2 regions of the Peribacillus sp. YIM B13481 genome follow, and region 2 is predicted to be linked to the other one. Evidence: riboswitches for the same ligand, from Rfam matches in the RefSeq annotation. Region 2 holds a riboswitch; the other holds the start of a gene.

Region 1 (15,771 bases), on a different contig from region 2:
TTGAATTTATTTTATCCGAAATCTGCGGATGTTGAAACATTAGTATTGCCAAATTACCTGCACTTTTTATATTTTCCATTAAGGCCCTTTTTATGGATGTGGAGAAAATTAGTTAAACATACATAAATATTGAATAAATTAAAAAGTATACATCATAAAAAATATTTTAAATCAGTAGTACCCATCTGTAGGAAAAAAGATGGGTGCTTTTTTTTCAAAAGATTTATAGTATCCATTTAAAAGAAGAAAATCGTATCGAGCGAAAAGTTGTTTTTGAATATTTATAGAAAATAATAAATAAATATACTGCAATTTGGTACATACGGTAATTTCCAAATTCAGCTTTGGGTATCAAGCCTTATAGGTAGTTGGAAACCAAATATAATTAGAGCTTAAGACTTAACTTTTTGTGTCCAAATTATGGACTTAATTCCACAGGTTGAGCACTTGTTGCTATATTAGTATAAACAGTATAGATATTTTTGTTTTCCATTATATAACTTATTTTATTCTGAAGATAATTTTACCGGATTGTGGTTAATGTATTGTATTTACGATGTCGAAATTATCTCCTCAAGTGATGGATTATTTGTTTTCTGAAACATTAAGGAGTAAGGAAAAAAGATGAATAATATGTAATGAGATTTATAAGTACATAAAATTACTTAAGAAGGAAATTTGTCTATCAAGAGAATGTAAATAGCATTTAATCTTGAACAAAAGGTTGTAGAATACTGAAGAATTACAAGTCTCTTAAAATCGAGGTGATTATAATCCTACTGAATCTGTGAAGATAAAAAGTGGCTTTTTAGATATTTATATGCAGATAAAAAGTTATTGACATAGGCATAAATAGATGGTAAATTTAGCTTATGTAATTCGTTATAAAGAACAAATTGTTCGTAGAAACAGTTAGATTGACCGGTTTGTTTCTTATGAAAAGGACGCTAGTCAGGAGATATATAAACACAAAACCATTTAATACATAAAAAAGCAACGCTTGTTGATATATGGATTATTAGGTTTTTTTATCGTGATTTGAAAATTGAAGTCTATTATCAAAAATAAATTTTCTATTAAAGGAAGATATTAATATTATTCATTATTATGTTAACAGGGTTTATGAAGAAAGGATGAATTTTAATGCCTTTATTTCACATGAGAGAAATATGGACACCCTTAAAATTAGTTGGGGTTAAGTTTTTTAAATCAGATGATAGTAGTATTTTCATAAAGGTTTTTAATCACCATCGAAGAAAGATAAAGTAATATGTTTTAAATAATATAGGACTTGTAACTCAGTGGGTATCCAAAAAAACATTGGGTACTTTTAACTTGTAATACTACTACTTTAATTTAATAGAAATCTAGAATGAGAAGAATATAATACTACTCTATAAATTTTATATACATAACAATATAAGCAGGAGGAAAACATAAGCGCTATCATTGGTATTTGTCAGATAAATGAAGAGCCGGTAAATTTCCAGCATTGTCATATTTTAATGGCTGCTTTAAAGAAATATCCGGCCGACTCTATTCAAACCTGGCATTCAGAAAAGATTTTTCTTGGGTGTCACGCTAAATGGATTACTCCTGAATCTATGGGCGAACAGCTCCCATTTAATAATTACGAATGCAAATTTTTCCAATATTTAATGATTAATTTAAAAATTAGATTAAACAAAGTATGTCAAAACAATAGTCACTGTATTAATGGTAAAACTAAAATAGCAGGTGAAAAGAATGAGCGCAATCGCCGGATTATATCACTTAAATGAAGAACCGATAAATCTCCAGTATGGAGAGATTTTAATGAAGTCTTTAGAAAAATTTCCTGCTGATTGTATCAAGATATGGCATGATGATCATACTTTTCTTGGATGTCATGCTCAGTGGCTTACAAATGAGTCGGTAAATGAACAGTTACCTTTTTATGATTATGAAAGACAAATGGCGATAACAGCCGATGCAATCATTGATAATAGAGAGGAATTGTTTGATAAACTATGTATTAAAAAAGTAGATAGAAATAACCTATCGGATAGTCAAGTCATTCTACTAAGTTATCTAAAATGGGGTGAAGAAACTCCTAAGCATTTAATCGGTGACTTTGCATTTATGATTTGGGATCAGAAAAAAAGAAAGTTATTTGGGGCAAGAGATTTCGCAGGGAGTAGAACGCTATATTATCACAAAAGCCATGAGAAATTTGCTTTTTGTACAACTATTGAACCTCTTCTTAAATTACCATATATCGAAAAAAAACTGAATGAGCAGTGGTTAGCGGAGTTTTTAGCAATTCCAGGGATGAATGATACGGTAGATCCCTTTTTAACCGCCTATAATAAAATTGAACAAGTACCGCCCGCTCATACTATATCAATAGTAGATAATAAAGTAATGATTTCGAGATATTGTACGGTAGGAGATAGTGATAAATTGCACTTGAAATCAAATTCCGATTATGAAGAGGCTTTTAGGGAAGTTTTTCAAAAAGCAGTGACTTCGAGATTACGGACACATCGTAAAGTGGGAGCTAATTTAAGTGGTGGATTGGATTCAGGGTCTGTTGTCAGCTTTGCTGCAAATACTCTCCTAAACCAAGACAAAAAATTATATACCTTTAGCTCTATCCCTATTGATGAATTTGATGATTGGACCCCAAAACAACGATTAGCAGATGAGAGGCCACTTATTAAATCTACAGTTAATCATGTTGGAAATATCAATGCTAAGTATTTAAAGTTTGAAGGCCAAAGCTCATTATCAGTAGTAGATGATTGGCTAGAAATAATGGAAATGCCCTATAAGTTTTTTGAAAATTCCGTCTGGGTGAAGGGGATATATGAAGAGGCTAACAAGCTTGGAATAGGAGTATTGTTAAACGGTGCAAGGGGAAATTTTTCAATTTCTTGGGGACCGACTTTTGATTACTATGCCTTATTATTAAGAAAAATGAGATGGATCCGCCTATATCATGAAGTAAATTCTTATAGCAAAAATATGGGAGTAAAAAGATCGAGAGTAATGAAAGTGATTGGAAAAAAGGCTTATCCTTTTCATCCTAATACCAAAGCAAATAATCAAGATGATTCGCCACTATTAATTAATGATGATTTTGCTCGGAGAACTAAAGTTTTTTCAAAACTAGAGGAACAAGGAATCAATATAATGGGCGTTAATCCTACAAATATTAATGATATTAGGAAAAATCACTTTGGTTATCTGAATATGTGGAATACAACGGGAACAAGTGGAACTAAATTATCCTTGCAGTATTCATTACAGGGACATGACCCTACGAATGATTTACGAGTTATTCAATTTTGTTTATCCCTTCCTTTTGAACAATTTGTGCAGAATGGTGTAGATCGATCACTCATTAGACGATCCACAAAAGGGTATTTGCCTGATGACATTAGATTAAACCAGAAAACTCGGGGAGTTCAGGGTGCAGATACCATTGCTAGAATGCTCCCAAACTGGAATGTATTTATTGGTGAGGTGGAACAGCTTAGTCAGGATCCGTTTATAGCTAATTTTTTGAATATGGGAGCAATTAAGAAGGCACTTAACAAGTTTCGCACAGAACCCCAGCCTAATGTTGCCTTTGATTCTGAATTTAGAATTTTAATGAGAGGTTTAATTGTTTATCGTTTTCTTAAAAAGCTATGTTTATGATGATGGTTGAAAAAATAGAATCAACCATATAGTTTAACAGAGCCTATTAAATAACCTCATTGAAGGGAGGTGACAAAAATGAAAAAAGAATGGCAAACTCCAAAATTAGAAGTACTTAACATTAACATGACTATGGGAGGTCCTGGTATAACCATCCCTGATGGTGTGCAGAATGATCCAGATGAAATGGTTCACCATAGTTAATTAAAGATTTGATTGTTTTCCCCTAGTAATAACTGCCCTTATACAATTTTTAAGGTATAAGGGCTTTGATTAATTTTTCTAGTATATGGAGTGAAAGAGATGGTAGAGATTGTACAAAATTTAGGTTATAGAGCTTTCGGATTGAACCTTTTTAGTGATATACTCCTTCCTGAAGTACCCAGACTCGGAATTTCCAAGGACATGACCGATGTGGAAATTGAATACGGGGATTTATCAGAGCTTTGGGAGAAGCAAGTTCTTTTGCCAAAACAAAAATATGTTGTTGAGGATCATATGGTTATGTTTCAAGTTCCCGGCATTGCCATATTTAAGATTCAAGAAGGAAAGAAAATTACCGTTTCACCTATATCAAATTCTGATGAGGATCATATTCGACTATATATTCTTGGAACATGTATGGGGATTATCTTACTTCAGAAAAAAGTGATACCTTTACATGGAAGTGCAGTAAATATCAATGGGAAGGCATATGCGTTCGTTGGTGATTCAGGAGCTGGAAAATCAACACTTGCTGCCGCTTTTTTAAAAGAAGGATTTCAACTTTTAAGTGATGATGTTATCCCTGTTTCTCTATCAAAAGACAATAAACCCTTTATAACTCCCTCATATCCACAACAAAAACTATGGCAAGAAAGTTTACAAGCTTTTGGAATAGAAAAGAAAGGTTACCAGCCTTTATTTGAAAGGGAAACAAAGTTTGCTGTACCAGTTACGTCTAGTTTTTCAAATGAACCTTTACCATTAAGCACTGTATTTGAATTAGTAAAAACAGAGCATGGAGAAGTTACACTACAAAAAATAAATCAACTAGAACGTTTCCGAACTTTATTCTGTCATACATATCGTAATTTTCTAGTCCCACGATTAGGCTTAATGGAGTGGCATTTTATGGAGTCGGTAAATATTTTAAATAAAATCCATATGTATCAATTGCATCGGCCTAACACAGGATTTACAGTCAATAATCTTGTATCTCAAATATTAGAAAATATAAACGAGGAGGATTCTTTATTTTGAAAACACAACAAATTTCTTTAGAAAAAGCAATTGTACAAAGGGAGGGTAACATCGCAAGTGACATGGACGGAGAAAAAGTGATGTTAAGTGTTCACAAAGGAAAGTATTATAATTTAGGAACATTAGGTGGTGAGATATGGGATCTAATGAAGGAGCCCATTACGATTCGTGAGTTAGTAACAACCTTACAGTCTCAATATGATGTAGCTCAAACCGAGTGTGAGGAACAAGTCACGGACTTTATAAATCAATTGTTAGAGCAAGGCCTAGTTAAAATAGAAGATAGCATTAATTCCTAGTATCATGAATTACTAGCTCTAGGAGGAAACAATGAATATCACAAAGAAAGCGCGGAATTTTCTTCGATTGAACTTTAAAACAAAGCTGCTGCTTATTGAGGCCTTTTTACATTTAGGTAGAGCCCGTTATCTTAAGAGTATTCCATTTTCAAAAGTTGCTCCTTCACTAGGTGAACAAATGAAAGAGACATCATATACCTCCAATTCATCGAATAAAGAGGTTTTAGCCAGTATATCGCGAGCTATTCATATTATGAGTCGCTATACTTTTTGGGAAAGCCAATGCCTTGTAATGGCAATTGCTGGTATGAGAATGCTGGAGAAAAGAAATATAGATAGTACTCTTTATTTAGGTACAGCTAAAGATGAGAATGGAGAACTCATTGCACATGCTTGGTTACGTAGCGGTCCTTTTTATATAACTGGTGCTGAAGTGATGGATAGGTTCACGGTCGTTTCTAAATTCGCTAAAGAGAACAGTATTGAAAAGCTGAAAGAACAAGAATCTAGTTAACGTCCTCGATACCTATTTTAAGAGGGGGGACGTTTAACACGATTTTCTCCGGAAACGGATTTATAATAGAGAGTATATAAATTCTACGAATCACCAACCCCCACTCGGATTCTATTTTATCCATTACGTAGAAGTTCTTATTAACCTATAATGTGCCCCAATACCTTTCCTTCAAATGTCGTAATTAAGCAATAAAGCAATATGCATTGTAGACATTCGGGATAACAAAGAAACAAGCTCTGTGATAGGAGGATATGGTTTTGAAGCATCTCTTGCATTTTATCAAGCGGATACATGATTATTCAGGGAAAATTCTTTATATCAATCTTATTTGTATGATTTTAATAGGTTTATTAGAGGGTGTAGGAATTTTCTTATTAATCCCGTTGATTGGAATGACCGGTATTTTAGATATTAGTACAGTGGAAGTTCCTTTTTTAAGTTGGGTTAATGAATTATTCTTAGGAATTCCTGAAACGATTAGTCTTTTATTGATATTGGGAGTTTACGTGTTATTAATGGTTGGACAAAGTATTTTTAAGCGGAATCAAACAATCTTAGGAGTGAAAATCCAACAGGGTTTTGTCAGGCAGTTAAGGGATGAGGCGTATGGCAGTCTGCTGCAAGTAAATTGGGGATTTTACCTGAAAAAGAGGAAATCTGATATCATCAACATCATGACAAATGAAACCTTCAAAGTGAGTGCGGGTATTAATTTAGTCTTACAGTTTTTATCTTCTATTATTTTTACTTTCATTCAAATCGGTATAGCATTTTATTTATCTGTTCCAATGACGAGCTTTATAATAGCCTTTGGGTTGATCCTTATTTTTTCGTCCCGGAAATTTGTGAAAAAGTCTCAGTCTATAGGAAAGGAAACCTTTCAGTTAACACAAACATATTTAGCGGGTATGACAGATCACCTTAACGGAATGAAAGATATCAAAAGTAATTCACTAGAGGAATCTCATTTGAATTGGTTTCTTTCTTTAAGTGAAAGAATGGAAAAAAACAGAATCAAGTTAACGACGTTAAATACAACTTCCCAAATGATCTTCAAAATCGTATCTTCACTTTTAATTGCCATTTTTGTGTTTTTTTCGATAAAGATGTTCATGGCCCAGCCAGCACAATTAATGCTGATCATGGTTATTTTCTCAAGGTTATGGCCAAGGTTCACTAGCATTCAATCTAATTTAGAGCAAATAGGATCTACGCTTCCATCTTTTAAAGCATTGTCGGATTTACAAAACGAATGTAGAGTTGCGAGAGAGTTATATGAATCCGATTATAAAAATATCAAGCCTATTGAAATTAAACGAGGGTTAGATTGTCGTAATGTGTATTTTAGTTATGATCAAAGTGAGAGTACGTATGCCCTTAAAAATATAAACGTACACATTCCCTCTAACCGGATGACGGCTATTGTAGGGCGATCGGGTGCCGGAAAAAGCACCTTAATAGATATTTTAATGGGGTTAAATCAACCTAATAAGGGTGAAGTCAGAATAGATGATAATCCCCTTACAAATGACCGCTTATTATCGTTGCGGAGGTCCATAAGTTATATTCCACAGGATCCATTTCTCTTTAATGCAACAATAAGGGAAAATTTGCTGATCATTGACCCTGATGCAAGTGATGAATCCATATGGGAGTCTTTGGAATTTGCTGCAGCCGCGGATTTTGTCAGAAAGCTTCCTCAAGGCTTGGATACTCTCATAGGTGATCGAGGTGTCCGCCTGTCAGGAGGAGAAAGGCAGCGTCTAGTACTGGCCAGAGCGATTCTGCGCAAACCAGCCATCCTTGTTTTGGATGAAGCAACAAGTGCACTGGATACCGAGAACGAAGCAAAGATTCAATCCGCTATTGAAAGATTAAAAGGGAAAATGACCATCATTGTAATAGCTCATCGATTATCGACGATTCGCAATGCCGATCAAGTGTTGGTCATGGATCAGGGAGAAATTATTCAGGTCGGTGAATATAACCAATTAGCGAGTGAAAAAAGAGGGATGTTTAGCAATTTATTAGGGATCCAAATGGAATCAAGTGTGTAAACTCTAAAATATATAATAAACAGTCAGGTTACAGCCATATTATGGTTTGTAATGCTGGCTTTTTTTCTTAGGGAAAATTAATTAAAACTGAATCATTTTATTACTAGTAAAGCCAATTGATTCGAAATATTATTCCGGTATAGGAAATATAAGTTAATTATAGGAATATATCTCTATTGTTTTTATAAAAGTGTTTTAAAGTAAGCACATTTTACCTGAGTTTATATATTGCAATGTCACTTTTTGAAGAATAATGTGGAAAAATGACATAAAAAAACGAATAATATTATGAGCAATTGTTACGTTTTTAAGTATAATTAACAGTAATATAGTATTATAGTAGGGGAATTTTTTTGAGGACATGATGGTTGAGCGCCATCGAAACAGACAATCAAAAAGTTTTTTTCAATAGATTTATTAAAAATGAAAGAATATATTCTTGAGAAAAGCAAACCTATTGAAAAGTAGGGACGCAAAATTACAGGTCTAAGGCTATGCTAAGACGGCTGTGTTACCACAAATGGGGCGGGATTTGTCATGAAAGCAAAAAATGAATTAGAAGAATGGGTTTATTTAATTTTAGAGGCTAAAGACTTAGGATTATCCATTGAAGATGTGCGGGAGTTCATCTTAGGTAATAGAGATAAAAAGTTCATTATGGGTTAATAAATATTTACTTTAGGGAAGACTGATATTCAGTCTTTTTTTTATGGACTTTTTTACCAAAAAACACATGAAAGGGTATCCTGAACAATGAATCATGGACACAATAATAAAATGCAACTTAAATGAGAGGGATTTTTATTATGGATGGACCTGCAAATATTATGATGGGAATCATATGGGGAACCTTATTCAGTCTGCCCTTATGGTTGTCATTTTTCGGTTGGATAAAAATTATATTGAACTTTATAAGATAAGAAATTAAAGACTCGGAATAAAAAGATACACTCATTGGTGATCGAGGAGTTCGACTGTCAGGAGGGGAAATATAGCGCGGGTTTAATATTAGGAAAATGGAGTTTTAGGCATCACACAAAGACAGTTGTGTTTGTGTGATGCCTGCCATATCCTTCAAATATCAGTTGGGTAAGCCCCACTAAAACAGGCTATACAGCGACTGCTAGTTTCTCCAAGATCTACATCTACTGCCTCTAATAACCCTTCGGTGCTTAAAAAGGCTAATGAATCTGCCCCGATAACCTGTCCCATCGCTCGTTCGTGTTCGTGTTTGTTGGCAAATAGTTCTTCCTTAGTTGGCATATCCACTCCATAAAAACAAGGGTTTCTAACCATAGGTGAACTAATTCTTACATGGACTTCCTTGGCACCTGCTTGCCGAATCAATTGGACAATGCGCTTGCTTGTCGTTCCCCTAACAATCGAATCATCGACTAATACCACCCTTTTTCCTTCCAAAATTTCTTGCACAGCGCTTAATTTCAGTCGAACAGCTAAGTCGCGCAATTCTTGCGTGGGCTCAATGAATGAACGACCAGCATAAGGGTTTTTAATAATCCCCATTTCATATGGAATTCCTGATTGTTGGGAGAAACCAATGGCGGCAGGGACGCTTGATTCGGGAACTGCAACGACGACATCAGCCTGTGTCGGATGTTCTTTTGCCAGAATTTGACCTAATTCCTTTCGGATTGCTAAGACACTTCTTCCTTGAATGACGCTATCTGGACGGGCAAAATAGACAAATTCAAAGGAGCAAAGGGAAACCTTTCCTTTTTCCGCAAATCTTCCAGTTTGAATTCCATTTTCATCTATAAGAAGCCATTCACCCGGTTCAACTTCCCGCCAGAACTTAGCATCAACCGCATTTAAAGCGCATGTTTCTGAGGAGGCGATGATTGATTCGCCAATTTTCCCAAGGCTAAGCGGACGTAACCCATGACGATCCAAGGCGATTAGTATTTGTTTTTCAGTCATTATAATCAAGGCAAATGAACCGTCGATACGTTTAAGCATATCAGGTGCGGCTTGGGCGAAATGCTTTTTACTTGAACGAGCTATTAAGTGAGCAATTATTTCAGTATCGGTTGTTGTTTGAAAGATGCTTCCCTGCTGTTGTAACACATCCCGTTCTATCCTTGCATTTACGAGGTTGCCATTATGAGCAACAGCCAAGTCCCCCTCGCTATATTTAAAAACGAGGGGTTGTGCGTTTTGCAGTAAACTTTCACCAGAAGTTGAATATCGTACATGGCCAATGGCCATATTTCCGCTTAGTCCATCAAGGATGTCCCGTGAAAATACTTGGGTTACTAATCCCATGCCCCTGTGACTCCTGAATGATTTTCCATCACTAGCCACAATTCCTGCACTCTCCTGACCACGGTGTTGAAGTGAATGAAGTCCGTAATAAGTTAATTCGGCTGCTTTGGGGTGATTAAACACCCCAAATACCCCGCATTTCTCCTGCATTTCTGAATTCATTTTTTCTCTTCCTCTCGTTGATATCATTTTTGTTATTTTTTGCAAAGGGTGATTTTCTATCCTTTTTATTTACTAATCGGTAAATGGATATGGTTTGAACAAATTGCAGCCCAAAAAACAGTTCTATGAACAGGTAGGGATAATTGCTTTGCATTAAGAATGAATACCTAGGAATAAAAGACTTGTTGGTAGAATGGAATATTTTAATTAAGGTACTTTGTATGATAAACTATATAGTTAATAATACCTAAATGTTTTTGGTTGTATGCCGATATAACTATAGAGATCAAGCGAAGGGACTTCGCGGAAGGCGATGTCAGATAGCTGCCATCAAAATAAAAGGAGATTATTTGATGACAAAAAACAAATTCATTACGTTCGAGGAAGTTTATGAAAAGAAACAGAGAAGCAAGAAAATTTTTATCGGGGCTTATATTTCCATTACTTTCGTATTGATTTCATTGATGACTTATTTAATGGGGCAATAATAGCGGGTATCGAAGGGGCTGAGGAATCGCCCCTTTTTTTGTTTTTTTTCATTTGGATCTTACACCAAATGAACTGCATGTATTCAACTGCTGATTTTAATATTCCGTCAGTTATGAACTTTTTGTGATCATTTCTTTAAAAATTCAGATTTTACCCTTTTGTAGATTAATTCCGCTTGCCAATCACCACTTTATATGTGATTATCAAATAAAAAGAGCTATATTCCTTATTTTTGAAAAAAAGGATTAGGACAACAGTATGAAGTGGTGGCTCAATGATATTGGAGTGGAACATTCAAATGGATTTTTTTGATATTTTAAAAGACACTTTTGCCAAGGGAGAGTCTGGGCAGGATGTTACTGTAAATGAACTTGTGGACGAGATTAAGGAAAAATTAAGCGGGATCATGGAAGAACCTGATAGTATATGATCCGTAGATACTACGTCCCGGGTTTGCTCGTTTTATGGGCGATGGTCATCTTCTTTTTTTCCTCGCAAACGTATGAGGAGCAAAGCATTTCCCCTTTATTAGCGCAGTTCAATACGCCGTATTGGTATGATAGATTAAGCGGCATTTCATTCATGTATGGTGGCGTTGAAGTGAGTGCCCAAACAGCAGGGGTGAATGGTTTTCTGGAGTTTTTCCTTCGGAAGGGTGCCCATCTTTTTATCTTTTTTGTGTTTGGATTATTGACATATGGTGTTTGGCGCCGTTTTGTGAAGAATCCTGTTCTTTCGTTTCCAGGCGCTTTTTTATGCATCCTTTTTTATGCGAGTGCTGACGAGCTGCATCAAAAACTAACGGGTGGCCGAACTCCCTTGTGGCAGGATGTCATGCTGGACACGTTTGGCGGTTTGCTGGGAATTTTCTTTTTTCTTTTCTTTTATCGTTGGAGAAGTCCTAGAATCTGAGAGATCATTTCACATAAACTTAAGGGGCATGTCTAACAACATGCTTCTTTTTTATCGTTTTCCCCTATATATATAAATGAAAGATAACCTGTGAGGGTGATTGATGAGTGAGAAGACAAAATAAGATTCCACTGGGAGCATTGGCGATTATTCTCCTGGCATTGGCTGCAGGGGCTTGGATCATTTTTCTTTGGCCGAGCGGTTCAAAAAGCGTGGTGGAAGATTTTTATGAGTATGAAAGCGAAGCGGAGTTCGGGAAGTCCTGGGATTTGTTAAGTTCTGAAATGAAGCTGCGGTTTCCGAATCGGGCAGCTTATGTGCAAAATCGCTCTCATGTGTTTTTACAGCATATGGATGTGGAGACCTTTCAGTATGATGTAGGCCAAGTTAAGAAAGTGAAGAACTGGAGTCTGGATAAGGATGGAAGGGTGCATAAAACGGCCTTTAAAATTCCAGTTACACAGGTCTTCAATTCTCGTTTTGGGGTGTTTACATTGGAACAGGATTGCTACGTCGTTAAAGAAAAAGGCGAATGGCGTTTGTTATGGAATTATCAGTTTGAATAGATTCCTCTCCTTTTTCAGGCACAAGTTCGTTTTAGTGAAAAGGGAGAGGCGATGCTCTCGTATAATGATTCCAATAGGTCTACTTATCATGAAACATATTTCATTCTTGAGCGATCACTGATGGCTTTCAGAATAAACATTTTGTCCTGTGTGCTTAGCATAGCCCAGCTGCCTGCTTTGATTTTCAATTAAATCCACTCCTTTTGTTTAGGATTATTTATTATGGTTGATGAATGATGGTTGATGGAATTCCGGGTCCAAAGAATAATAGTGTCAAGTGATGAAAGGGGCAAGGGGAAATGTAAGTATCAGCTCCTACTAGATTATACCGTTTTTTCATGCCTAATAAACAACAAAAATTCCAACAAATCTCTACAATTGGTGTTCGTTTTTTGTCAGATTATTGGACGGTGAAAATGAAAAAGCTGTCGGGTTGCAGGCCCGGACAGCTTTTTCATTTTTTCTTATTTGATGGATAATTGTTCTTTTAATTCGGATTGAACCTTTTCTTTTTCCTCATCCGACACAATATAGTAGTAGATTCCGTCGATTTTCGTTCCTTTGCCATTTATGGATGATTGGGTAATGCTTTTGCTAGCGTCCCTGTAGTTCTTTTGGATGTCCATCATGTCATCAAACGTCAAATTCGTCTGGATATTATTGCCCAGTGCGTCGAAGACATCATTGTATTTCGTCAGAGAGGAAACGCTCGCACCCTCCCTGATGACAGCCTCAATGATGGAACGTTGTCTGGACTGACGACCAAAATCACCATTCGGATCATCATGCCTCATTCGTGAATAGGCTAAGGCTTCTTTCCCATTAAGAGTATGCGAACCTTTCGCAAAATGAATGCCATCGGAGGTGAAGTCCAAATCGTTTTGAACAGTCACGCCGCCGACTGCGTCAACGATATCCTTAAATCCTTCCATATTGATCTTCATATAATAGTCGATCGGGATATCGAGGAAGTTCTCAACAGTATCCATGGACATCTTTGCGCCGCCGAAGGCAAACGCATGGTTGATTTTATCCTGTGTACCATGACCGACGATCTCGGTCCGTGTATCACGCGGAATGCTTAGCATTTTGACTGACTTCTTTTGTGGATTGACCGTCAAGACGATCATTGTATCTGAACGACCTTTGTCGCCATCACGTTCATCGACACCGAGCATGAGCATCGAGAAGGGCTCCTGATCCGATAGTGCTAGGTCTTTTGTTCGTTTATCCGTGTTACGGTCTATGGGTGTATGCATTGATTCAACGGTTTTAGTTAGAGCATTCCACATGGAGTAGGCTAACGCTCCCCCTGCTAATATGAAAAGTAGGACAATTATACCGACTACCTTCAGCCATGTCCGTTTCTTTTTCGTCTTTTTTTCATGTCTCATATTTTACTTCCTTCCTCTTATTGTAACCACTTCATCTATTATATTTAAATTCACTATAAAAGAATAGTATATTTTGTTATTTTATAATACTTTTGACATAGATCAGTGTAACTGTGTACTATGTAACTAGGACAATAATGAAGGGGTTGGGACGTTGAATTCGTTTAAAGGTTTAATGATAAAGGAGTGGCTGATCGGGAAATCCACACTTCTCTGGCTATTGGTTGCACAGGTTGGCTTAGTGGTTATTGCTTTATTGGCATCCAGGTATTTGGAAGTTGCAGGTCTTTTTTATATGTGCACATGGATAATCATGTTCTTACAACCATTTATTATGTTCTCTTTGATTTTTGGATGTTTGAATTATGAGGGGAAGACGCAGTTGTGGATTCATAACCCCCAGTCTGCGGCGATGCTGCTTGGAAGTAAATTATTGTCAAGTGTGCTGTTTCAGGTGGTTTCAATTTTATTTGCCTGCTGTTTAGTTTTTGTGGCTTTTAGGGTTCCGACCAGTTATTTTCAGCCAGACGTTCAGATGGAAAATATTTTGGAATTAATAGGCTTGTTAGAGATAGGCGGGGTTATGACGGCGGTCAGTATTGTCATTGCCGTGCTAATGATGTTTTTATGGGTAGTGTATCATGCACTCGCAAGGATTCAGCTTATTAAAAATATTCGTTGGCTGATTGTGTCGCTTCTGTTTATAGGAATGGTTTTGGTGAAAAATTGGGTTGGAAATACCGAGACATATAAGAAACTGGATGATCTATGGGCTGTACCTGCTTTTAACGGTTCGTCGTTTAGCTTATCTCAAGCCAAGTTGGAGTTTTATCTAGAAGGTAGAGGGAATATTTCGCTTTTGACAAGTGGGTTGGATGTTATCGCATTAGTGATATTGTTCCTCGCTTCATGTTGGCTCTTGGACCGAAAGATTGAGGTGTAAAGGATGTCAGAGGATTTTCATGCTTCAAAACCGATTTATTTACAGGTTGCCGATCGAATTTGTTATTCAATTGTACGGGGTGAGGTAAAGAGTGGGGATAAGCTGCCATCGGTCCGCGAAATGGCTGTCGAGATGGGTGTCAATCCGAATACGATCCAGCGTACTTATACCGAGATTGAGAGGGATGGAATTGTGGAGACGAGAAGGGGGCAAGGTACATTCGTTAAAAATGATCCGGTACTGATTGCATCATTGCGTACCCGGATTCAAACGGAAGTTATCGAGACATTCGTTGAAAATATGATAGAAATCGGCTTGTCGAGAGAAGAAATGCTGACAGCGGTACAGCAATTTCTGAAGAAGCAGGGGGATGCAAAATGACGGTTGAGCTGCATGATGTAACGAAAAAGTATGGAAGCATTACTGCCCTTGATGGTGTTTCACTCACGTTTGAAGTGGGGAAGATATATGGGGTGCTGGGGGCCAATGGCAGCGGTAAGTCAACATTGCTCAAACTGATTGCCGGACTCGCGAAACCGGATCATGGAGAGGTGACGGTCGATAGGGTGCCGGTAAGCAGGAGGACGGCTTCTGTTGTTTCTTATCTGTCAGAGCTTGATTTTTTCTATACCAATTTTACCGCAGGTCAGTATATTGATTTTCATGCGTCGCAATTTGCTGATTTTAATCTGGATAAGGCAATTGAAATGCTGGCATTCATGAAATTGGATGTCCGGAAGAAGGTCGGTACGATGTCGAAAGGTAATCGGGGACGGCTTAAATTAGTGCTGACCCTGTCCCGGGAGGCACCGGTCGTGCTATTGGATGAACCATTCTCAGGGTTGGACGTTATGGTTCGGGAGTCGATAGTACGGAGCTTGCTGTCTTATATCGATTTTGAAAGGCAAGTGGTTATCATGGCCACTCATGAAATCGAGAAAATCCTTGATGAGGTGATCGTGATCAAGGATGGTAAGGCCATTGGAAAGGAAGAAGCTGAGGATCTCCGCGAAAACGGTGGGAAATCGGTAATCGGGTGGCTAAAGGAAAAACATAGGTAAATGTCATGCTCCAAATTTCGATTTGGAGTATTCTTTTTTTTTTCCTGACAGACTTTCAGGTTATGAGGGAGTGCAAGTCTGTTTTGCAAATGGGAGGTATATAAAGATCTATTGGCTGCTTCCAAGGATCCTTTTCAATTCTGCTGATCGAGATGAATTTGC
Region 2 (15,771 bases):
ACGGGCGTCATGGTCGCGGATACCCTTAACTACTACTACAAATCGCTAACGAGCGTTCAAACGGATATCGGTAATCAGATAAACGTCAAAGCGAACGAAATCAATACGCTCATTAGCAGCATTGATCAACTCAATCAACAAATCAGTAAAGTGGAGCCGCATGGATATATTCCAAATGACCTTTATGATAAACGTGATGTACTTGTAGACCAACTTTCGCAGCTTGTCAGCATAAAAGTGAATAACGTCATTCCGACGGATTACGGAAGATCCAGCGATGTAGCTGCAGGGCTATACAACATCGAATTGATGCAAGAAGACGGTTCGTCTTATGTGCCGCCTATCAATCTAGTAAGTGTTAACCAAACTGGGATGGTGGGAACTTCGAAAGTTGAAGTTAGCTATGATAAAACGACAGGTATGGTAGACGGAGTGAAGTTCGGTTCAAAAACAATGACGGATTACAAATTCTCGGGAGAACTATCCGGTTTGATCAACAATTTTGGTTATAAAAAGGATGATGGTACGATCGGGGGAGCGTATCCTGATATGCTAAAAAAGCTGGATAATATGACGACGGCTTTTGTGAACGAGTTTAATGCCATCCACAAACAAGGATATGCACTAGGTGATAGCGATGCTTCAACATTGGACTTCTTTGAAATAGAACCAGGTAAGAGCGCTGCCCAAAGCATCAAGGTGAATAGTGAAATCGTAAAGGATCCCTCGAAAATTGCCGCAGGCGCTAAAAGCGGAGGGGCATCCGGGGATAATGAAAATGCCAAACTCCTGGCTGACCTGAAGAAGAAAGCGTTTAGTGAGTACTCGACTAAAGACCAAAATTCAAAGGAATTGACGGGAAGTTTCGACACATATTATTCCGGAATCATCGGAAAACTGGGTGTGGATTCTCAAAGCGCCCAAAAAAACCTTTCCAATTCTGTCGTGCTTGCTACATCCGTTAACCAAAATAGAGACTCTGTCAGTTCTGTATCCTTGGATGAAGAGATGACCGATATGATCAGATTCCAGCAAGCATACAATGCTTCTGCAAGAATGATGACGATGATGGACGAAATGCTCGATAAAATCATAAACGGAATGGGCACTGTAGGCCGATAATAGGAGTGAACGAACATGCGGGTAACGCAATCGATGCTAACCAATAATATGTTAAGCAATTTAAGCAGCAGTTACGAGAAGATGGCCAAGCTTCAAGAGCAGGTTTCCTCTCAAAAGAAATTCTCCAAACCATCCGATAACCCTGTCGCTGCCATGATGGGAATGGGGTACCGGACAAACCTCAATCAAATAGGGCAGTATCAGAGCAACATTGCCGAGGCGACAAATTGGATCGACAGCACGGATGATGCCATTTCTGAAGCTGTTTCCGCCATGCAGCGGATACGTGAGTTGACGGTTCAGGCCAGCAATGGTACGTATGAAGGCGAACAACTGAAAAATGTTGCTGAGGAAATAAAGCAATTAAAAGAACATCTCATAACTCTTGGCGACACACAGATAGGCGGGAAATATATTTTCAACGGCCAGGATACAAATGTGAGACCGTCTTCCGTTAAAGATGGGAATGGGAATACGGTGTATGGCACAGGAGACATAAACCTTGAAGTGTTTTCCGGGATTTCCCTGAAAATCAATACGGACGGTTCGAAGATTTTTGGTGTTGCGCTTGCCGCTGGGGGAAGCATTGACCAAACAATCGACGCACTTGAAAACGGTGGTGACGTGAGTGGCACGCTGGCAGGACTTGACGCAACCATAAATACTTTCTTAGGCATGCAAGCACAGGTTGGCGCAAGGCAGAATCGGATTGAGCTGATGACGGACCGCCTCAAACAGCAGGAGGTCTTTGCTACTGAAATCCTTTCGAAAAATGAGGATGTCGATATCGAAAAAGCAATCATGGATTTGACGACCCAGGAAAGTATCCATAGTGCTGCATTAAGTATCGGTGCAAAAATCATGCAACCGAGTTTATTAGATTTTCTTCGCTAAGCTATTCTTAAAAGGATAGCTTTTTTCTCTTAAGGAGTGTTGATGATGCAGATTCCACAAATTAGATTGCAATCCACCTCAATGAAGATTGGATTGAATATAGAACAGCCTGTACAGCAAATCGAACAGAAGGCAGCGGACCAATCTATCGAACAGCCGCAGGCAATCCTGGAAATCCGAACGGCCCCAGGCAAGCTGACGATCGACCAGTCACAAGCCAGGGAAGATATGGATTTAAAAAGCCTTTCCAAGCGAGTGGAGGAATTTGCCCGGTAGGGATATCAAGATTGGCTGGCTGGTATGGCAAGACGTGCTCAGCAGGGGACGGAGCTAAGGCATATTGAAAAAGGCGGTAATGCACTCGCTGAACAGGCCAGGCAAAACAGCAAAGGACCGGAGAAGCAATTCAATCTTGGGTGGATTCCCTCTCATTTCAGCGTAAAGCTTGACTATCAGCCGGCCCAGGTGGAGATTGAAGCAACCGCTCAAAAACCGATCATTGATGCTCGAATCAATAGACCGAACCATACATACACACCAGGGAGTGCAGATGTGGAAATTCTACAAAAAAATGCGCTGGATATAGATTTCATCAATTTATTTCCGGATGAGATAGGTGAGTGAAACAATAATGATTCTACAAACAAAATTTCATGGCGAAATCGAATTAGTGGAAGAAGAGATTTATCGATTTGATAGCGGGATACCAGGATTTCTAGAAGAAAAACAGTTTTGTTTGCTAACTCTGGATGACACGCCCTTTTTCGTCCTGCAATCTGTAAAAACAAAAGAGGTTGCCTTCATTGTGACAAATCCTTTTGAAGTGTTTCGTGATTACGAAGTGGAGCTTCCGGATGAGGTATTATCTTCTTTACAAATAGAAACGGAACTGGAAGTCATTACTTTCGTCATATTGACGATTCAAGACCCTTTCAATGAAACGACGGCGAATCTTCAGGCTCCCATCATCATAAATGCCTCTAAAAAAACGGGAAAGCAATTTATCATGAACGGCAGTGAATACCGTACAAAGCACAGATTGATTGAACCTCCAGCAGAACAGGGGGAGGAATGATGCTCGTATTGACCAGAAAGCTAAACGAAGCGATCATGATTGGCGATGATATCGAAATTACGATTTTGGCTGTTGAGGGAGAACAAATTAAACTGGGTATCAATGCTCCTAAAAACGTCGATATCCATAGGAAGGAAATCTACCTGTCCATCCAGCAGGAAAATAGCGAAGCTTCTGAAATAAAAACCAATCTTCTGGAAAATATAAATGAGTATTTCAAGAAAAAATCTTGAAAACCCGCTAAATATGTTTCCAAGCAGACCGATATTAAATATACAACGATGAGCAGTGAAATAGACTTATTCATTGCTTTCGTAAACAACCACATGGACGTGGGAACTTAAAACTCAAGGAGGAAACATAAAATGATTATCAATCACAATATCTCAGCTTTAAACACGCACCGTCAATTATCAAGTGCAACGAATGCACAATCTAAATCAATGGAGAAACTTGCATCAGGTATGCGTATCAACCGTGCAGGCGATGATGCTGCCGGTCTTGCAATCTCTGAAAAAATGCGTGGACAAATCCGCGGTTTGGACCAAGCTTCCCGTAACTCACAAGATGCTATCTCTTTGATTCAAACTGCAGAAGGTGCATTAAACGAAACGACTGATATTCTGCAACGTATGCGTGAGCTTGCTACACAAGCAGCAACAGACACCAATACTGGTACAGACCGTAATGAAATCCAAAAAGAAATCAATTCCCTAACATCTGAAATTAACCGTATCGCTAACACAACTGAGTTCAATAATCAAAAACTATTAAACGGCGACAAAGATGGAGCAGCAGTGGCAGGGAAACCAGCAGTTGCAGGAGAATATTCATTTGATTTTGGATCAATTTCCACCACTGTAGACGATACAATTGAAATTGGTGGTCAAACATTCACAGTTGTAGCTGCCGGGGATGAGGATCCAGCTACAGGTAAATTCAGTGATGCAGATACATTAAAAGCTGCCATCGAAGGTAATGCCGCACTTAAAGATAACTATTCTGTAGCTGTTGATGCTGGAACAGGAAAAATCACTTTAACTCAAAAAGCTGACAAAGAATCTTCTGTTGCCTTGACTGGTAACGGCGTTGGAACTGTAACAGAAGTTACTAAGGGTGCAGAAAAGGTCGACGCAGTTCCTGCTGACCCGGATAAGAGCCTTAAATTCCAAATTGGGGCTAATGAAAAACAAAGTTTGACTCTTGATATTGGAAATATGAGTGCAGAAGCTTTAGGTATATCTACTAAAGGAGCAGATAATGCAGGATTAGCAGTAACAGACGGAACTAATAACGAAACAACTGAACAAGCATTAAATGTAGGAACCCATGCTAGTGCTGCTGCAGCAATTACAAAAATTAATGACGCAATTAATACAGTATCAGCAGAGCGTTCTAAACTAGGTGCAAACCAAAACCGTTTAGAGCACACTATCAACAATTTAGGTACTTCTTCTGAAAACCTGACTGCTGCTGAATCACGTATACGTGATACAGATATGGCAAAAACAATGATGGAGCAAACTAAAAACTCTATCTTGGCGCAAGCATCACAAGCAATGTTGGCTCAAGCTAACCAGCAACCGCAAGGCGTTCTTCAGTTACTTCGTTAATTGAATAGTTAGCTTAACAATAAAGGGTCTGACACTTTGTGTCAGGCTCTTTTATTTGTACTGATTGAAGGGTGTAAGGAACACTGTGATGTAGAAAAAAAGAGATTACTGCCACTTAAAAAGGAAGGGACCATTCGTTCATGTCACCAAGGAACCTTATGGCTAAAATCCTAATAGAGTATGATGGCACTGCAAAATACACAGCTGAAGATGTCAGTAATGTGTATGGTGAAATGACTGTGAACACAGCTATCAATCACAAGCTGGATGGGATATATCAATTTTTAGTATGTTCGCTGATTATTTGAATAAAAAGGGAAGTCCTAAACAAGATTGTAGGTAAAGGGCTTTCTATCTAAATATTAGAACAAAGTTGATTGGAACGGAAGGTACGAGACTCCTGCGGGAGATACGTGTCCAAGGGAGACCCCGCAGGAGTCTCCCGGACCGCCCGCGGAAAGCGAGTGCCTGGAGTGGAAATCAACTAGACCCCAAATATTTTTCTGGAGTTTTTTTAGTAGAATCTCTTTTATAGCAAAGGATCATTAATGAGTATTTGCAGGTGCAACCAAAATCTATGAGTGACTAAAAATAAAACCTTAATTACCGATATAAAAAGTAAACAGATCAAATTGGGGGCTATTTAGATGCTGGAGAGTTTGTCCACGAATATTCTTTCCTCACAGCTTAGAACAGCAATCTCAGACGGAATTAGTTCATATTATCAACGTGAAATGAATACGTTTGCCTATTCAGAACAATGTGTGGAATCTAATAATGAGCCTGCTAAAGAAAAGGTGAATGAAGTAGTGGAAAGTTTGAACACCTTCCTGGATCCAACACAAACGGCCATCCATTTTGAGTATCATGAGGAGCTGAATGAGTATTATGTCAAGGTTGTGGATGACGTTACGGATGAGACGATCAGGGAGATCCCTCCTAAGAAGTTACTGGATTTCTATGCGGCAATGACAGAGTTTGTCGGGATTATGGTGGATGAAAAAATATAGGCGGGTGATTGATTGTGGTAAGAATCAGTGGTTTTGCGAGTGGAATGGACATTGATGAATTAGTTAAGAGTATGATGCAGGCGGAACGGGTGCCTTTGGATAAATTAACACAGAAAAAGCAGTATTCCGAGTGGCAGCGGGATGATTACCGCTCGATAAATACATCTTTATCAGAATTGGATAGACTCATTGGTGATGGGGTTGGGAAGCAGTCTTCCTTTATTAAAAAGAAAATATCGGTATCAAATCCAGATGCAGTATCGGTGAGAAATGTGAGCTCGACCAGTGATTTTACTGGAAATATCAAGGTGAATGGGCTTGCCAAAGCAGCAACCATGACCAGTACAGATAAATCAGCAGTTACTGATTCCAAAAAGAAACTATCGGAATTGGGTATCACGACTCCTCAAGATATTACGATACTGGCTATCAATAAAGATGGCGGTTTTGATACGGAAGTAAAAGATGGAGTAACAATGGACAAACCGTATACGCTTACTCTTAATGAAAACGATACGCTAGAGAGTGTTATTAATAAAATTAATGCTAACTCGGGAGTGACTCTATTTTTTGACGAAACCTCCCAGAAGTTTTCCATCACTGCTAAAAATACCGGTGATGTAAATGATCGCCCTGAAATTGAATTAGGGGGTAGCGGAGATTTTTTTGCTGTGTTAAAAATGAGCAGTAATAATGAAGGGGCTGTCGGCGCAAAAGGGGAAAATGCATCGATTACTTATAATGGACTGGACATTTCCCGGCCTTCGAATACGTTTCAAATCAATGGAGTGGAAATAACGGTTAAGCAGAAAACGACGGATACCATCACATTCTCATCAACGGCTGATGTGGATTCCATCTTGGATACAATCACTCAGTTTGTGAATAAATACAATGAAATCATTAAAAAGGTTCAGGATAAAACAGGTGAAGCGAAATATCGCTCCTTTACCCCGCTTACTACTGAGCAAAAGAAGGCAATGACAGAAGATGAAGTGAAGATGTGGGATGAGAAAGCGAAGAGCGGAACGTTAAAAAGTGACTCAACACTAAAAAGTCTCCTAACTACGATGAGAACGTCCCTATACACCTCGGTGGATGGAATCACAGGAAAAAACAATCTCAGCAGTTTGGGTATCACTACGACCAAGAATTATTTGGAGGGCGGTAAATTAACGATTGATGAGGACAAGCTCCGGGCAGCCATTAGTGAAGATCCCAATGCGATTTATGATATGTTCATGGCCAATGGAACGGAGAAAAGCGATAAAGGCCTCGCGCGTCGGTTACGGGGTGATATAGAATCATCCATGAAAGTGATTACTGAAAAGGCCGGAAAGGCCGGATATGTTAATAACAATTTTACAATTGGAAAATTGGTTGATGGGTTGGATAAGAGGATATCAACATTTGAAGCAAAGTTAACGAAATTGGAATCGCGCTATTACAATCAGTTCACGGCCATGGAAAAAGCGATTCAAAAGGCAAACAGCCAAAGTTCATCGTTAGCCTCTTATTTTAGTTAAGGCAAGTCGGAAAGGAAGATAAATATGGCGATAAATAATCCATATCAATCATATCAACAAAGTTCAGTCAATACAGCATCCCCGGGAGAGCTTACATTAATGCTCTATAATGGCTGCATAAAGTTCATCATGCTTGGGAAAAAAGCAATTGAAGAAGGAAATATCGAAGCGAAAAATACCAACATCATAAAGGCGCAAAACATTGTCCATGAATTGATGGTGACGCTGAATATGGATGTCGAAGTGTCCAAGGAAATGATGAGTCTGTATGATTTCATGAACCGACGTCTGATAGAGGCGAATATGAAAAATGATGTTGCAGCCTTGGAAGAGGTCGAGGGACTCGTTACTGACTTCCGTAATACCTGGAAGGAAGTTATTCAGATGAACCGGAAAAAACAGTTTACACAAAGCGGTCAAGTGTAATGATCATTCAAACCTTTCATGATTTGACTGTTGAATTACTTGCCGTTTTGGAAGATCGGACGATTGCAGAACGTGAAGATAAAATAGAAAGGTTCACACAGCTGATTGACCAGCGGGATGAACTTCTTTCTCAAATCAAACCGCCTTTTACTGGTGAAGAGCAACAACTTGGCCGTGCAACAATGTTACTTAACGAACAGGTCGATCGCATGCTTTATCTCCAAAAGCTGGAGATAAAGCGGGACATCCAGGAAATAAATAAGAAGAAAAAATCATCTAATAAATACACGAACCCCTATGAAAGTCTATCAATCGATGGCATGTTCTACGATAAAAGAAATTGATTACCCAGCCGTTTGGATTCCAAACGGTTTTTATGTTAAATATTTTTAAATTTTCTGTAAATAATGCGGGCTTAATTTTTTCTTTATTGCTAGGCATTTGTTATAATGAAGCTAGGGCAGACATCAACCCTTTCCAAAACCTTCCGACAATTGCTTCATAATTTCGACATATTTCATGATGTGTTTCTAAAGGGAACCGGAGGGGTATTGTAGAATCTAACTGTATAGTCTTAATTTAAGGAGGACTCACTTTATGAATTACAACGTACGCGGTGAAAACATTGAGGTAACTCCAGCAATTCGAGAATACGTCGAAAAGAAAATTGGCAAGTTAGAACGATATTTTAACAATACACCAGATGCAAATGTGTTAGTGAATTTAAAAGTGAACAATAATACATCTAAGGTCGAAGTGACGATTCCCATGCAGAATTTGGTTCTTCGCGCTGAAGAGGAAAATGCGGATATGTATGCTGCCATTGACTTGATCAATGATAAGCTTGAACGCCAAATTCGTAAACATAAAACGAAGGTCAATCGTAAGTTCCGGAACAATCTATCGACGACACCCGATACATTCGCTTTCAATACGGATGTTGACGAAGTGGTGGATGAATTCGAAGACGATAATGATATTGAAGTGGTCCGCAATAAGCGCTTTGATTTGAAGCCGATGGACAGTGAAGAAGCCATTTTACAAATGAATATGCTTGGTCACAGTTTCTTCGTTTACACGAATGCGGATACTAATACAACAAACGTAGTGTACCGCCGAAAAGATGGACGCTATGGATTAATTGAACCTAGTTAACTATAATTCTAAAATCAAAAGCACAACCCAGCCTCTGGGTTGTGCTTTTTTTATACATTTTGGTAGTTTCCCATTACATTAATAGCCGATGAGTCCATATGTTTGCTGTTGATTATTTCATTACTATTTTACTAAAGTTAGATGGATATAATCAAAAGGTATAAAAAATGACTGTAATTAACGAACAATTCTTGTTCTTTAACGAGATAGACGTTTATTTTTACCTATTCAAACACCTACAACTTTTGTACTATACTCAAGTTGTTAATTCTTTAAAGAGAACGAGTAGTTTCTTATAAAAAAACATTTGCTCAAGGTGCAGAGGGGGCGTTTTTTATATCGAAACAATTGCCATAAATACCATAGGGCTTCCTTTAGCAGTGCCGAATATGGAAAGTGGCTTTGCCCGATCTGCGGTGAGGACTTAACTGTGCAAAAAATTGGTTGCGCCCAAAGAGAGAATTAATACGCCCCATCGAATGGTTAATGAAGGCAGTATCCCCCATTTTAAAAAAAGCGAATATGAATAGGACTTTGATAATGATTGAATTAATATTAAAAATTCCTAATATTGTAATATTTTGTCGGATAAAAGGTTTGCTTTTAGATAGATTACCGACATAAAATAGCAATATATGGAGTGTGTATCCGTTATAATATGATTAAAAGTAATGATTTGGTAATAGTAACACGACAAAGGCAAACTTATTGAAATTAGGGCGCAAAGGCACAGGTCTAAGGTTTAGCGACTACGATGGCTGGTCTGCCTGAAATACAAAGAGTATTTTAGGAGGTAGAAGAGGTGGCTAATTTGGAAATAGATCAAGAATGGGTAAAGTTGATTTCAGAAGCAAGGAGCTTGGGTTTCAAAAAAGAGGAAATTAGTGCTTTTTTTGAACGGGAAAGCCTTGAGGTTACATTAGAGGAGAACGATGGAAGTTGAGTACTGAAAAGGAGCGAGAACATCCCTATAAACAGTGGTTCAATTCATTAGCTGTTTATAGGGTTGTTCTTCCATGAGATTCTAGCAAGTCTAGTTCATTCAAGCTGTATTCTTCCGGATTATGTAGGTAGATTATTAAACTACTATTCTTCTTTATCTTTTCTCCATTTATTAAACTCGATGAATTCCCTGAATTGTTGTTTTGATACACCCGAATTCATAGCCTCCTCAACGATTTTCATCCAGTCAGTGTCCAAGTTTTCCTTATTTGGTGCATCGTAAAGAAGGGCATCAACAGGAATGTTAAGCACGGCGGAGATTTTTTCAAGAAATTGAATAGAAGGATTCGTTTGTAAGTTTCGCTCGAGCGAACTTAAGTAAGACTTTGCCACCCCCGCTTTATCGGCGAGTTCAGTCATGGACATTTTCTTTTCTTCTCGCAGTTTTTTTACACGTTTACCAATCATCAATACCACCTCGAAACATGTTCTATTTATCTTCTGCTTATAAGTTTGAGTAGCCCACATTAAATCATTCAAAGCATGGAGCCTGTAAGGTTGGATTACCTTGACATGCTATCGCTAGAGAAGGACACAGATTAGTGATGGAAGGTTATGGATAGTTCTCAGTTGCATTTGGAATAGTGGGGAGTTTGCAATATATTTTTTATACTTCCTTTTATTTTAACAGTTTTACTCTTCATTTATCCATTGTTTTTCGTAATAATTGAATTCAGGTCTATACCAGGTAAGTGACATGAAGTTGTACCTCTAGGGTAGAAGTGGTAAAATTAAGCGTGGATTGTAATAATAGAAGGTGTGTTTCTTCTTACTTATATGAATTTTGTTATTGAACGATCATTACCATAATAGAGGAGCGTTATTGAATGCTTAATATATTAAATAAAGTTTTTGATCCGAATAAGCGGGAAATAAAGCGTTTGGAAAAAATCGCTGATCAGGTCGAAGCGCTGGCTGATAAGACGGCTGCGTTATCGGATGAACAGCTGCGTGCCAAAACGGGAGAGTTTAAAGAGCGTTATCAAAACGGGGAAACAGTGGATGATCTGCTAGTTGAGGCTTTTGCGGTTGCGCGTGAAGGGGCAAAGCGTGCTCTGGGCTTATATCCTTACCGTGTTCAAATCATGGGTGGGGCATCGCTTCATGATGGAAATATCTCCGAGATGAAAACAGGGGAAGGTAAAACATTAACCTCCACCATGCCGGTTTATTTAAACGCGCTTACTGGTAAAGGTGTACATGTCGTTACTGTCAACGAATATCTGGCACACCGTGATGCTACTGAGATGGGTATATTGTATGATTTCCTTGGCTTGACCGTCGGATTGAATTTGAACAGTCATTCTAAAGAAGAAAAACAAGAGGCGTACAATGCTGACATTACGTATAGCACGAATAATGAGCTAGGTTTTGATTACCTACGTGACAATATGGTGTTATATAAAGAACAAATGGTACAGCGGCCATTGCACTTTGCTGTCATTGATGAAGTCGATTCGATTTTGATCGATGAGGCGAGAACGCCTTTGATCATTTCCGGTTCCGCACAAAAATCGGCCCAGCTTTATATTCAAGCCAATGCGTTTGTGAGAACTTTACAAAAAGATACGGATTACACGTATGATGAAAAGACAAAAGGTGTTCAGCTGACCGAAGATGGGATGAACCGAGCTGAAAAAGCGTTTAACATCGATAATTTGTTCGATATTAGTCACGTTACTTTGAATCATCATATTAATCAGGCGTTGAAGGCGCATGTTTCCATGCATTTGGATGTGGATTATGTGGTCCAGGAAGGTGAGATTGTCATCGTTGACCAATTCACTGGCCGTTTGATGAAGGGCCGCCGTTACAGTGAAGGTCTCCACCAGGCGATTGAAGCGAAAGAAGGCCTTGAGATTCAAAATGAAAGCATGACTCTTGCGACGATTACGTTCCAGAACTATTTCAGGATGTACGAAAAACTTTCCGGTATGACTGGTACAGCCAAAACGGAAGAAGAGGAATTCCGCAATATCTATAATATGAATGTCATCGCGATCCCGACAAACAGGAATATCGTTAGGGATGACCGGGCAGATCTTATATACGCGTCAACTGATGGAAAATTCAAGGCTGTTGTGGAAGACATCGCCGAACGTTATACAAAGGGTCAGCCTGTGCTTGTCGGTACGGTTGCCATCGAAACATCTGAAGTCATTTCTGCCTATTTATCTAAAAAAGGGATCCCTCACGATGTTTTGAATGCAAAGAACCATGAACGTGAAGCGGAAATCATTGCGAATGCAGGTAATCAAGGCTCAGTCACGATCGCTACCAACATGGCAGGACGTGGTACGGATATCAAGCTTGGTGAAGGTGTCAAGGAGCTTGGTGGACTTGCTGTCATCGGTACGGAGCGCCATGAGAGCAGGCGTATAGATAACCAGTTGCGTGGTCGTTCCGGCCGTCAAGGAGACCCAGGGGTCACTCAATTCTATTTATCAATGGAAGATGAATTGATGCGCCGCTTCGGTTCGGATAACATGAAAAGCATGATGGCACGTCTTGGTATGGATGATTCCCAGCCAATTCAAAGTAAAATGGTGACCAGGGCCGTTGAATCCGCACAGAAACGGGTCGAAGGCAATAACTTCGATTCACGTAAGCAGTTACTGCAATATGATGATGTTCTCCGTCAACAACGGGAAATTATTTATAAGCAGCGTTTCGATGTAATGGAAAGTGAGAACCTACGTGAAATCGTCGAAAAGATGATTACTGCATCCATCCAGCGCAATGTTGCCGCATTTGCACCAATGGGCGATGAGGAAGGCTGGAATTTACAAGGTCTAGTCGATTACCTGAATGGTAACCTATTCAATGAAGGCTCAATCACTGTAAATGATTTAGATGGAAAAGATGAATTGGAATTGGTTGAATTCATTTTAGCAAAAGTGAAAGAAGGCTATGACCAAAAAGAAGAAGAGCTATCCGAAGAACAAATGCGTGAGTTCGAAAAAGTAATCGTTCTTCGTGCAGTCGATAGTAAGTGGATGGACCATATTGATGCAATGGAGCAATTGCGCCAAGGGATCCACCTTCGTGCTTATGGCCAGATCGATCCGTTACGTGAATATCAATCTGAAGGTTTCGCAATGTTTGAAGCCATGATTGCTTCTATGGAAGATGAAGTCGCTAAATATATCATGAAGGCTGAAATCCGCAACAATTTAGAGCGGAAGGAAGTCATAAAAGGACAAGCGGTCAACCCGAAGGAAGAAGACGGGGGAAAAGTGAAAAAGGCCCCTGCCCGTAAAAAGGAAGACGTTGGCCGGAATGCGTTATGTCCATGCGGCAGCGGTAAAAAATATAAGAATTGCCATGGTAATTTAGGCTAAAGTTAGGTGTATAATGATTATGAGACGGTAAAGTTTAACGCTTGCCGCCTCTTTTCATGTTTAGTTTGCATAAAGCAATATATTTGCATATAGTTTGAAGAGGTTAATTTGTAATGAAGCGAATCCCTCTACAGGGATTTTTTTTAACATACTTAATGAGGTGAAGAGAAATGGAATTGGCAGAAATTAGAAATGAACTCGAACGGACAGCGCAACGATTAACGGACTTTAGGGGGTCTCTTTGACTTAGATGAAAAAGAGGCACGAATCGCACAGCTTGAAAATGAGATGACACATCCTGATTTTTGGAATGATCAGCAAAAAGCACAGACTGTCATCAATGAAACGAATGCTTTGAAAGAACAAGTGAATCAATTGTCCGACCTTAATGAATCATATGAAAATCTGGATTTGACATATGAACTAGTGAAAGAAGAGAATGATGAAGAACTTTTGGCTGAGCTGGAAGAAGAAATCACGATTCTTTCACAAAAGATGAATGACTTTGAACTTCAACTTTTACTAAGTGAAGAATATGATTCGAAAAATGCCATTCTTGAACTTCATCCAGGTGCAGGCGGAACGGAGTCCCAGGATTGGGGTTCAATGCTACTTCGTATGTATACAAGATGGGGTGAAAAAAGAGGCTTTAAAGTGGAAACCCTTGATTACCTTCCAGGTGATGAAGCTGGAATCAAGAGTGTCACTTTACTTTTCAAAGGCCATAACGCCTATGGCTATTTGAAAGCGGAAAAGGGCGTGCACCGTCTAGTCCGTATTTCTCCTTTCGATTCATCGGGACGGCGCCATACTTCATTCGTTTCGTGTGAAGTCATGCCGGAATTCGATGAGACGATCAATATAGAAATACGCACGGAAGATTTGAAAGTCGACACGTACCGGGCAAGTGGTGCAGGTGGTCAGCATATCAATACAACTGACTCGGCAGTCCGGATCACCCATTTACCTACCAATACTGTGGTAACGTGTCAAAACGAGAGATCGCAAATCAAAAACAAGGCCCAAGCCATGAATATGCTGAAAGCCAAATTGTATCAACGTGAAATCGAACAGCAACAAGCGGATTTGGATGAAATCCGCGGTGAGCAAAAGGAAATTGGCTGGGGAAGCCAAATTCGTTCTTATGTTTTCCACCCGTATTCCATGGTTAAGGATCACCGTACTAGTGCGGAGACCGGAAACTTGGGAGCTGTCATGGATGGGGATATTGATATGTTCATTGATGCGTACTTACGTTCAAAATTATAAGATATGCAAGTCGGACCATTTCGCGGTCCGGCTTTTTTATGGTTTCTTATGCATGAAAGATCCTTGAATGACCTATTAAACACGTCCTCTGGCTGACATTAACAGGATATGAAAAGGGATGTTCTGCTTCGTTCGGCCAATACTATATATAGAGGAAAAGAAACCGGGCGAAGCATCCTTTAATACAAAAGTTAATGGAGTATTGATGGGTGATTGTTGGTTCGGCCATAATTGCCATGACCGGGGTGTATAGGGATATGGCGGCTATATGGATAATACTCGTCCTATATATTGATGTGCGTAATAGACCAGTCGGAATTCACCAAATTGAAACAAATGGTGAAACAAGTTGACCCTAAAGCGTTTGTAATTGTAATCGACGCATCGGAGGTACTTGGGGAGGGTTTTAAACTGGAATAAAATTGGTATAATGTTCTTGTACTGGTATAAATCAGAGGGGGTAAATTCAATGAAAATGAAATGGTTAGCCTTAGTTCTGGGTACTTCTTTGGCCTTGGCAGCATGCGGTGGAAATGATGATGCTGCAGATAAAGAGCCTGCTAAAAATAGCGAAACGACAACGGCAGGTGCTGGTGATGCCGCGAAAATTTACGAAAACAAATGTTCAAGCTGTCATGCAGTGAATCTCGAAGGCGGTGTGGGACCGAATTTAACGAAGGTCGGCTCGAGGCTATCAAAAGCGGACATCGAAAAGGTCATTGCGAATGGCCAAGGTGCAATGCCAAAAGCTATAATCCAAGGCAAGGAAGCGAGTATGGTCGCGGAATGGCTTGCCGAACATAAGTAATGATCAATGAAACGTTCTGCTTAGCAGGACGTTTCATTTAATCTCCTTTAAAATCCTCGAATAACCACATTTAATCCCTTATCAAGCAATCAAATCCTAGGAATATTACATAGATGTTGATATATGTCTAACTGAAATGAAACTGTAATATTTTTTATGCTTAATTTGACAAAATTTGATGTTATAATGTTTCTGTGCTCAAGTAAGAGAGATTCCTGTCAGATTTCAGTGAAAATTGTCGAAAAAGCTGTAGATACATAGTGATAATACAAGCAAATTAGGTGGTTTTAGAATGATAGAAATGATAGATGTGAAAAAGACATATCCAAATGGCGTAATTGCCATTAATGGTATCAATGTGAAAATAAAGCCAGGCGAGTTCGTTTATGTAGTAGGTCCCAGTGGTGCCGGAAAATCGACCTTCATCAAAATGATGTATAGGGAAGAAAAGCCGACAAGCGGTAATATCTTGGTCAATGGCATTAGCCTGCCAAGTATCCGCAATTCGAAAGTTCCTCTATTCCGCCGTA

Evidence for each region. Region 2 has a riboswitch for cyclic di-GMP ahead of ACFX4X_RS00905 (anti-repressor SinI family protein). Riboswitches for the same ligand answer to the same signal wherever they lie in the genome.
Region 1: it holds a riboswitch for cyclic di-GMP, as region 2 does, so the genes downstream of both, ACFX4X_RS19130 (anti-repressor SinI family protein) here and ACFX4X_RS00905 (anti-repressor SinI family protein) in region 2, are expected to answer to the same signal.

What each region holds. Positions count from the first base shown of each region.
Region 1 covers NZ_JBHZPE010000040.1:2,167-17,937, forward strand. Annotated here, with positions in the region: gene ACFX4X_RS19090 (nucleotidyltransferase domain-containing protein) at 1-126, shown strand, start outside; partial or broken gene ACFX4X_RS19095 (asparagine synthetase B) at 1,437-1,637, shown strand; gene ACFX4X_RS19100 (asparagine synthase-related protein) at 1,747-3,684, shown strand; gene ACFX4X_RS19105 (paeninodin family lasso peptide) at 3,763-3,888, shown strand; gene ACFX4X_RS19110 (phosphoenolpyruvate carboxykinase (ATP)) at 3,988-4,926, shown strand; gene ACFX4X_RS19115 (lasso peptide biosynthesis PqqD family chaperone) at 4,920-5,225, shown strand; gene ACFX4X_RS19120 (lasso peptide biosynthesis B2 protein) at 5,257-5,739, shown strand; gene ACFX4X_RS19125 (ABC transporter ATP-binding protein) at 6,000-7,799, shown strand; cyclic di-GMP riboswitch class I at 8,237-8,318, shown strand; gene ACFX4X_RS19130 (anti-repressor SinI family protein) at 8,337-8,465, shown strand; gene purF (amidophosphoribosyltransferase) at 8,874-10,244, opposite strand; gene ACFX4X_RS19140 (hypothetical protein) at 10,598-10,732, shown strand; gene ACFX4X_RS19145 (YwzD family small protein) at 11,008-11,163, shown strand; gene ACFX4X_RS19150 (VanZ family protein) at 11,160-11,645, shown strand; gene ACFX4X_RS19155 (hypothetical protein) at 11,753-12,211, shown strand; gene tagU (polyisoprenyl-teichoic acid--peptidoglycan teichoic acid transferase TagU) at 12,676-13,605, opposite strand; gene ACFX4X_RS19165 (hypothetical protein) at 13,760-14,548, shown strand; gene ACFX4X_RS19170 (GntR family transcriptional regulator) at 14,552-14,929, shown strand; gene ACFX4X_RS19175 (ABC transporter ATP-binding protein) at 14,926-15,609, shown strand.
Region 2 covers NZ_JBHZPE010000001.1:174,482-190,252, reverse strand. Annotated here, with positions in the region: gene flgK (flagellar hook-associated protein FlgK) at 1-1,122, shown strand, start outside; gene flgL (flagellar hook-associated protein FlgL) at 1,138-2,016, shown strand; partial or broken gene ACFX4X_RS00955 (DUF6470 family protein) at 2,059-2,640, shown strand; gene fliW (flagellar assembly protein FliW) at 2,648-3,091, shown strand; gene csrA (carbon storage regulator CsrA) at 3,091-3,324, shown strand; gene ACFX4X_RS00940 (flagellin N-terminal helical domain-containing protein) at 3,457-4,704, shown strand; gene ACFX4X_RS00935 (hypothetical protein) at 4,845-5,012, shown strand; gene flaG (flagellar protein FlaG) at 5,352-5,714, shown strand; gene ACFX4X_RS00925 (flagellar hook-associated protein 2) at 5,729-7,240, shown strand; gene fliS (flagellar export chaperone FliS) at 7,265-7,666, shown strand; gene fliT (flagellar protein FliT) at 7,666-8,010, shown strand; gene hpf (ribosome hibernation-promoting factor, HPF/YfiA family) at 8,264-8,821, shown strand; cyclic di-GMP riboswitch class I at 9,510-9,592, shown strand; gene ACFX4X_RS00905 (anti-repressor SinI family protein) at 9,624-9,764, shown strand; gene ACFX4X_RS00900 (helix-turn-helix domain-containing protein) at 9,908-10,231, opposite strand; gene secA (preprotein translocase subunit SecA) at 10,651-13,164, shown strand; one part of gene prfB (peptide chain release factor 2) at 13,335-13,397, shown strand; one part of gene prfB (peptide chain release factor 2) at 13,399-14,433, shown strand; partial or broken gene ACFX4X_RS00885 (YitT family protein) at 14,693-14,853, shown strand; gene cccB (cytochrome c551) at 14,903-15,241, shown strand; gene ftsE (cell division ATP-binding protein FtsE) at 15,534-15,771, shown strand, end outside.